DNA from 2 places in the Streptomyces sp. NPDC026672 genome. Region 2 is predicted to be linked to the other one. Evidence: riboswitches for the same ligand, from Rfam matches in the RefSeq annotation. Region 2 holds a riboswitch; the other holds the start of a gene.
The links. A riboswitch is a leader RNA that binds a small molecule or an ion and turns the genes downstream of it on or off. The one in region 2 is predicted to bind cyclic di-AMP.
Positions count from the first base shown of each region.

Region 1: another riboswitch for cyclic di-AMP. It lies ahead of AB0F77_RS08565 (transglycosylase SLT domain-containing protein); the one in region 2 lies ahead of AB0F77_RS06295 (transglycosylase family protein).

Region 1 is NZ_JBEZXS010000006.1:42,728-47,138, forward strand. Features, by position in the region: gene AB0F77_RS08555 (FAD-dependent oxidoreductase) at 1-621, shown strand, start outside; gene AB0F77_RS08560 (HAD family hydrolase) at 809-1,615, shown strand; gene AB0F77_RS08565 (transglycosylase SLT domain-containing protein) at 1,627-2,118, opposite strand; cyclic di-AMP (ydaO/yuaA leader) riboswitch at 2,124-2,304, opposite strand; gene AB0F77_RS08570 (polyprenyl synthetase family protein) at 2,964-3,974, shown strand; gene AB0F77_RS08575 (DUF2092 domain-containing protein) at 4,367-4,411, shown strand, end outside.
Region 2 is NZ_JBEZXS010000004.1:272,312-276,722, forward strand. Features, by position in the region: partial or broken gene AB0F77_RS06285 (cytochrome P450) at 135-644, shown strand; gene AB0F77_RS06290 (transglycosylase family protein) at 846-1,883, shown strand; cyclic di-AMP (ydaO/yuaA leader) riboswitch at 2,081-2,248, shown strand; gene AB0F77_RS06295 (transglycosylase family protein) at 2,253-2,969, shown strand; gene eno (phosphopyruvate hydratase) at 3,314-4,411, shown strand, end outside.

The sequences.
Region 1 (4,411 bases), on a different contig from region 2:
ACGGCGGCGCTGGCGGCGGAGGCGGGCGCGCGGGTCAGGGTGGTCTCGCGCGGCCGGGGCCGGGTCGCCTTCGGCGCACCGCCCTGGAAGCAGCCGCGGCTGCGCCCCGAGTCGCCCTTCGGCCGCGCCTGGTCGCTGTGGGCCCTCAGCTACTACCCGCAGCCCTACCGTCATCTCCCGGCCCGCGCCCGCCACTACCTGGTCCGCCGGGTCCTCGGGCCGCTCGGCGCCTGGTGGTTGCGCGACCGCTTCGAGGGCAAGGTGGAGGTCCGCGAGGTCGAGCGCGTGCTGGGCGCGGCCACCGAGGACGGCGGCACGGTCCTCACCGTGCGCACCCACACCGGGGCGACGTACCGGCTGGTCGCCGACCACGTCGTCGCGGCCACCGGTTACCGCGTGGACACCGCCGCGATGGACTTCCTCGGCGCGGGCCTGCGGACCGCGCTCACGGTGAGCCGCGGCGCACCGGTGCTCGGCGCCGGATACGTCTCGTCGGTGCCGGGCCTCTACTTCACCGGCCTGCCCGCGGCCTCCTCGTACGGGCCGGTGATGCGCTTCGTCTGCGGCACCGCGTTCGCCTCGCCGCGCCTGGCCGCGCATCTGGCGGCGGCCCACGGCTGAGCCCGCGCCCGCGTCCCTGCGGTGCGGTGGGCCGCGGTCCCGGCGGCGCGACGAGCCGCGCTCCAACAGCGCGGTGGGCCGCGGGCCGGACGTGGTGAACCGCACAACTTAGCGCGGGTCACCCGGGGTTGAACAGCTCGGGACGACGGGGTGAGTGATCGGAGCGCGTTGTCCGTATTCTCTGATCATGGCCGTACCTCCCCGCTGTTCACTCGTCGCCACGGACCTTGACGGAACGCTCCTGCGCGGTGACGACACACTCTCCGACCGGTCGCTCGCGGCGCTCGCGCGGGTGACCGAGGCGGGGGCCCGGCACCTCGTGGTGACCGGCCGCCCGGCGCCGAGGGTGCGGCCGCTGCTCGACGTCCTCGGCTCCACGGGCCTCGCGGTGTGCGGGCAGGGGGCGCAGGTGTACGACGCCGGAGCGGACCGGCTGCTGTGGTCGGTCACCCTGGACCGGGAACTGGCCGAGACGGCGCTCGGCAAGATCGAGGCCGAGGTGGGGGAGGTGTACGCGGCCGTCGACCAGGACGGGGTGGACGGGCTCACGCTCGTCGAGTCCGGGTACGTGATGCCCCATCCGACGCTGCCCGCCGTGCGGGTGGAGCGGCGCGACGACCTGTGGTGCGCGCCCATCAGCAAGGTGCTGCTGCGCCACCACAGCCTGTCGGACGACGAGTTGGCGGCGACGGCGCGTTCGGTGGTGGGTTCGCTGGCGACCGTGACGATGTCGGGGCCGGGGACGGTGGAGCTCCAGCCGAGCGGCATCACCAAGGCGACCGGTCTGGCGCTGGCCGCCGAGCACCTGGGGCTGAGCCGGCGGGAGGCGATCGCCTTCGGGGACATGCCCAACGACATCCCCATGTTCCACTGGGCCGCCCACGGGGTCGCGATGGCCAACGCGCATCCCGAACTCAAGGCGGTGGCCGACGAGGTCACCTCGTCCAACGAGGACGACGGCATCGCCGTCGTCCTCGAAAGACTGTTCGCGTGAGGGGTGCCGGCCTAGTAGGCGCCGTGGACGTTGTCCATCGAGCCGTAGCGCGCGGCGGCGTAGTTGCAGGCCGCGGTGATGTTGGCGACCGGGTCGTAGATGTCGAACGACGTGCCGACCACGTGGTAGGCGTTGAACGTCGGGTCGATCACCTGGAGCAGGCCCTTGGAGGGGGTGCCGGCGGCGGCGTTGGAGTCCCAGTTGTTGATGGCCATGGGGTTGCCCGAGGACTCCCGCATGATGTTGCGGTAGATGCCGTTGTACGTGCCCGGGATGTGCCGCTCCGCCATGATCGCGAGGGATTCGCGGATCCAGCCGTCGAGGTTGTTCGGGTAGCCGGCCAGGGTCGTGGCGGGCGTGGTGCTCGTGGACGCGGGGGCCGCGGAGGCGCCGGTGGCGCCGATCAGCGGAAGGGCGAGTACGGCGGCGCCGGTACCGGCGACGACGAGGGTGCGCACCAGGCGGTTGGCGCGGAAACGGCTGTGCTGAGCGGCAGCGGGCATGTCGGAATTCCTCTCCGGCCGCCTGCGAGGTGAGCTGTCGGGTTCGGGCGGGGAGGTGCCCGGCCGGGTCGCGGGGACGCGACACGACTTCACCCCGAGCCGTTCCGGTACGACGGGTGTCGTTCCGGTCCGGCGACTTACCTGGGTCCCCCGCTCCTGCCGTACGTGAATGAGTTCGTTGATGGTCGTGTCGGACGCCGGCAGGATTAGGCGTTCGCCCGACAGGCCCGGAACGTATGCGACAGCACATGTCCGGAACAAGTGGCTGACATGCGGCTCGTACCAATTGACCTTGGTCCGGTGCGTATGGGGCGCTTGATCCTTTGCGGTTGCCAACACTCAACTCGCTTGCCGGGCAAGGGTGTGCAAGGGTTTCTCCAGGTATTCCTCCCGAGGGGCACAAGTGACCCAACTCACGCGCGGAGGGGTTCGGCCGTTATATCCACCAAGGGGAATCGGAGTATTAATAGCGGCAAAACGGGCACGTCGGTCCGCATCGGTCGGTATTGCTCCCGGGGTGTGTTCCGGGGGTGCGGAATTCGCTTTTCCGTGACCCTTCGAGGGGTATACGTGACACCGCTCACGATCGACGGAGGTGAGGGTGGAACCGTGCGTGTGGTGTCGGTCGTTGTCCCGGCACGTAACGTGTAGTCGAGAAATATCGCCCATATGAGTCATATGGGCCGATGGGAAACATACCGGCCGAGCGGTGGTACCGCCCGGTCCGGCCGGGTGGGCGCTATCGGTGATCGAAACATGACCGGATACGCTGACTCGGGTGAGGGCAGCGACCTATCGACAAACCGTGTGACCGCCAGCAGACACCAGCAGACAGGAGACCCCTCGTGACCGTCGTCGGGCCGTTCGGGCTGAGCGTGCGGGACCAGGCTCTGGAAGCCGATGTCCAGGCCGGATTGACGGCTGTCGAAGAAGGCTTGCTCGAAGCCACCAAGAGCGAGGTCCCGTTCATCACGGAGGCCGCGCAGCACCTGGTGCGCGCGGGCGGGAAGCGCTTCCGGCCGCTGCTCGTGATGCTGGCGGCGCAGTTCGGCGATCCGTACGCACCCGGGATCGTGCCCTCGGCCGTCGTGGTCGAGCTGACCCACCTCGCGACGCTGTACCACGACGACGTGATGGACGAGGCGGCGGTGCGGCGCGGGGTCGACAGCGCCAACACCCGCTGGGGGAACTCGGTCGCGGTCCTCACCGGCGACTTCCTGTTCGCGCGGGCCTCGCAGATCCTCGCCGACCTCGGCCCGGAGGCGGTCCGGGTCCAGGCCGTCGCGTTCGAACGGCTCGTCACCGGGCAGATCCTGGAGACCGCGGGGCCGTCGGACGGACGGGACCCGGTCGAGCACTACCTCGACGTGCTGGGCGGCAAGACGGGGTCGCTGGTCGCGGTGTCGTGCCGGTTCGGCGCGATGATGTCCGGGGCTGACGAGACGGTCGTGGACGTGCTCACGCAGTACGGCGAGCGGCTGGGCGTCGCGTTCCAGCTCGCGGACGACGTGCTGGACATCGCGTCCGACTCGCGCGAGTCCGGGAAGACGCCCGGGACGGATCTGCGCGAGGGCGTGCCCACGCTGCCGGTGCTGCGGCTGCGGGAGCGGGCGGCGCGGCTGGGGCTGGCCGAGGACCTCGCGCTGTGCGAGCTGCTGGACTCCGACCTCACGGACGACGCGCGGCACGCCGACGCACTGGCCGCGCTGCGGGCGCATCCGGCGCTGGAGCAGGCCCGGCGGGACACCGTGCGGTACGCGGAGGACGCGCGGTCGGCGTTGGCGCCGTTGCCGGAGTGCGATGCGAAGGCCGCGTTGCTGGAACTCTGCGACGCGGTGGTCCACCGAGCGGGCTAGCCGGCCTTCCTGCCCACCCACCCGACTCGGTCCCTCGAACAGCACCCCCACGGGGCTCCACCCCGGACCCCGGAGGGGCGCACCCCGCGAGGCTGCCGACCGTCCCCACGCGCGTTGGGTGGGACGCCCCCTTCCCCGTGGAACTCCGGCCCCCGCCCGCCTCCCGCCGAGCGCCGCCCTCCCTCCCCCTACGGGACCGTCCCTCCGTCGCCTCCCCGTGTCATACCGGAGGTGTACACGGAGTTGGGACCGAGGGGTGACGATTGCGGGGGAGGGATTTGGTCTGATGGTGAGCACGGAAATCACCACTCCTCACCGATTCGGGTGAGAATGGCGGCTCAGGGTGGGAGAAGTGCGAGGCGGCCGCCGCCGACGACGGAGGTAAGGCAGACATGGCACCGTACGAATCCGACGAGGTCGAGGACGTGCGCTCGGGG
Region 2 (4,411 bases):
GTGCCGGCCTGCTGGCGGAGGTGCGGAGCGAGGCGCCCAGGGACAAGGGGGAGAGCGCGATCATCGACCCCAACGCGGTCAAGGCGGACGGGCCCGGCTACTCCATTCTTTCTGCTACCGGTCAGATCGGCGTCGAGACGACGGTCAACCTCATCGGCAACGGCACGTACGCGCTGCTCACCCACCCCGAGCAGCGCCGCCGCCTGCAGAGTTCCCTCGCGGCGGGCGAACGCGGCCTGCTGGAGACCGGCGTCGAGGAACTCCTGCGCTACGACGGCCCGGTGGAGCTGGCGACCTGGCGCTTCGCCACCGAGCCGCTGCGCGTCGGCGGACAGGACATCGCGGCCGGCGACCCCGTGCTCGTCGTCCTCGCGGCGGCCGACCGGGACCCCGAGCGGTTCGCCGACCCGGACGTCCTCGACCTCGGCCGACGTGACAATCAGCACCTCGGATACGGGCATGGCATCCACTACTGCCTCGGCGCACCCTTCGCCAGGCTCGAAGGTCAGACCGCGCTCGCCACCCTCCTCACCCGCCTCCCCGACCTCCGACTCGCGGTGGAACCAACCGATTTGCGGTGGCGTGGTGGGCTCATCATGCGCGGACTGCGCACTTTGCCCGTGGAGTTCACACCCGTACCGTAATCAACCCCCGTGCCCCGAACCGTTCCTCGGCCGGAGGCATGTGCGCGGGGCAAGGTGACGCACGCTCAACTCCGTGATCTTCACGTGATCTGCGCGGCATGAACTTGTGACAGTGATCGTCAGTCGATACGTTCACTCGTCAGCGTGGCACTCCCGCACCACCGCCGCGCCGGTCAACGCTGTCGCACGAAAGGCAACCGCATGCTCTCCGGGAACGGTCGTCACCGTCGCCCCCGTCAGGCTCCGGCTCTCCTCGTCGCGGCCGGAGTGACCGGCTCCGCCATCGCCATCCCCCTCCTCGGTGCCGGCGGCGCGAGCGCGGCGGACGGCACCACCTGGGACAAGGTCGCCGAGTGCGAGAGCGGCGGCTCCTGGAGCGCCAACACCGGCAACGGGTACTTCGGCGGTCTCCAGCTGACCCAGGACTTCTGGGAGAAGTACGGCGGCATGGAGTACGCCTCCAGCCCCGACCAGGCCAGCCGTTCGCAGCAGATATCCGTCGCCGAGAACATCCTCGCCCACCGGGGCACCGCCCCCTGGGCCACGTGCGCGCTGCTGTCCGGGCTGAGCGCCAAGTCGGGCTCGGTCGACGTCGACACCGGCGTCTCGGACGACGATGCGTCCGACCCCGAGGACTCCTCCACCCCCTCGGGGCTGTCCGATTCATCGAATTCCAGTGACTCGTCCGGTTTGCCGGACTCGTCGCCGTCGGACGGTTCTTCGCACGGTTCCTCCCGTGACTCGTCCCCCTCCTCGCCGTCCGGGTCCGCGTCGCACGACGGCCGGGACGACAAGGGCGACGAGGACGGCAAGGGCGGAAGCACGGGTGACGACCACCGCTCCTCCCGGTCGTCCGGGGCGGACACCTCGCGGATCCCCGCTCCGGCCGCCTCGACCGAGGCGGACGAATCGCCCGTCGTGCTCCCCGGGGCCGACTCCGCCGACAAGTCGGCGCAGAGCGGCGGCTCCTGGAGCCTCGTCGACACCGGCGCGCTCGGCGGCGGCAGACACCGTGGCGGCAGCGCGGAGGAGACCCAGGAGAACGGGACGAAGAGCCAGACGGTCGAGTCGTCGGGCCGTCACGCCTACACGGTCCGCGACGGCGACACCCTCTGCTCCATCGCCGACTCCCTTGACCTGGACGGCGGGTGGCGCAAGCTGTACGCCGACAACCGGGCGGCCGTCGGTGTCGACCCGAACCACATCGCCCCCGGTCAGACCCTGGAACTCAACGCCTGAAAAGGTGTGAACCAGGCGGAGTTGACGTCCTGATTCGCCATTGAATGTCCGCTTTGGTGAAAGTGTGGGATGAGTCTCAGAAGCCCTGATCGTCTTTGATATTCCGCGGATCGCGTGTCTACGGTCATGTCCGCTCGTCACCACGAGCCCCGGCTGCCGCAACGCCGAGTCCTGCCAGCGGCCGTACGGGAACAGTCGTCGCGTCAGCGCCGCAGGCAGGAGCGGGGGACCCAAGGTAGGCGCCGCGCCGGTCGTTGGACCGGGGTGGCTCGGGGTGAAGCCGTGCCTCTTCACGGGGGCACGGCCGGGCAACTCAACCGGCCCGAACCCGACAGCTCACCTCGCAGGCGTCGGTGAGGGGATCGATCCATGCTGTTCTCCGGCAAGGGCAAGCACCGCCGTCCGTCCAAGGCCACTCGTGCCATCGCGTTCGCCGGTGTCACCGGCGCCGTCGTCGCCGTCCCGCTCATGGCGGCCGGCAACGCCTCCGCCGCCACCGCGTCCCAGTGGGACGCCGTCGCCCGGTGCGAGTCCGGCGGCAACTGGTCCATCAACACCGGCAACGGCTACTACGGCGGTCTCCAGTTCTCCGCCTCCACCTGGGCCGCGTACGGCGGCACGCAGTACGCCTCGACCGCCGACAAGGCCACCAAGTCGCAGCAGATAGAGATCGCCGAGAAGGTCCTCGCGGCGCAGGGCAAGGGCGCCTGGCCGGTGTGCGGCACGGGTCTGACCAGCACGCCGTACAGCGGTGGCGGCACGTCGAGCAGCGCCCCGTCCTCCTCCTCCGGCTCCTCCGGCTCCACCGGCTCGTCGAAGTCCACGACCGCGAACCGGTCCACCGAGAAGCCGGCCGCGTCGCGCTCCAGCGAGCGTCCGGCGCCGAGCAGGACCGTGACGACGCCGACCGGCAAGAAGGTCGAGAAGGGCGACGGGGAGTACAAGGTCGTCAAGGGCGACACCCTCAGCTCCATCGCCCAGAAGCACAAGGTCGCGGGCGGCTGGAAGAAGCTGTTCGACCTCAACAAGGACATCGTCCGGGACGCCGACCTCATCTACCCGGGTCAGCAGCTCCACCTGAAGTAACCCACCCCCGGCCCGGGCGCCCCCACGCCCCCCACGAGGGCCACTTCCCCCCCACACAAGGGCCGCCTCCCCCACGAGGCCCCCGGTCTCCCCGCCCCGGTGCGTGTTCCCCCGTACGCACCGGGGCGGGGTTTCGTCCGTCCGGGGTCGGGGGCAGGGTGTCCACCGTTCCCGTCGGCTCCATCCGATTTCCACCCAGGATTTGTTCCGAGGTGGAACAATACGGTCCGTTCGTGTGTGTCCACGGGACGGTCGGTCGGCTGGCCGATGGCCCCGGGGCGGTTAGGCTCTAGTCGCAAGGCCCACACAGCCCCGCACTTCCAGCGTCACATCCCAAGAAGGAGATGCTCGTGCCGTCCATCGACGTCGTCGTAGCCCGGGAAATCCTGGACTCCCGAGGCAACCCCACGGTCGAGGTCGAGGTCGGCCTCGACGACGGCAGCACGGGTCGTGCCGCCGTTCCCTCCGGCGCCTCCACCGGCGCCTTCGAGGCCATCGAGCTCCGCGACGGTGACCCCAACCGCTACCAGGGCAAGGGCGTCGAGAAGGCCGTCCTCGCCGTCATCGAGCAGATCGGCCCCGAGCTGGTCGGCTACGACGCCACCGAGCAGCGCCTGATCGACCAGGCCATGTTCGACCTGGACGCCACCGACAACAAGGGCTCCCTCGGCGCCAACGCCATCCTCGGCGTCTCCCTCGCCGTGGCGCATGCCGCCTCCGAGGCCAGCGACCTCCCCCTCTTCCGCTACCTGGGCGGCCCGAACGCGCACCTGCTCCCGGTGCCGATGATGAACATCCTGAACGGCGGCTCGCACGCCGACTCCAACGTGGACATCCAGGAGTTCATGATCGCCCCGATCGGCGCGGAGTCCTTCTCCGAGGCCCTGCGCTGGGGCGCCGAGGTCTACCACACCCTCAAGAAGGTCCTGAAGAGCAAGGGCCTGGCCACCGGCCTCGGCGACGAGGGCGGCTTCGCCCCGAACCTGGAGTCCAACCGCGCCGCCCTCGACCTCATCCTGGAGGCGATCAAGGAGGCCGGTTACGTCCCCGGCGAGCAGATCGCCCTCGCGCTCGACGTCGCCGCCTCCGAGTTCTACAAGGACGGCAAGTACCTCTTCGAGGGCAAGGAGCGCTCCGCCGCCGAGATGACGGAGTACTACGAGGAGCTCGTGGCGGCCTACCCGCTCGTCTCCGTCGAGGACCCGCTGTTCGAGGACGACTGGGCGGGCTGGAAGGTCCTCACCGACCGGCTCGGCGACAAGGTCCAGATCGTCGGCGACGACCTGTTCGTCACCAACCCGGAGCGCCTGGCCCGCGGCATCGAGGAGGGCACCGCCAACGCCCTGCTCGTCAAGGTCAACCAGATCGGCTCGCTGACCGAGACCCTGGACGCCGTCGAGCTGGCCCAGCGCAACGGCTTCAAGTGCATGATGTCGCACCGC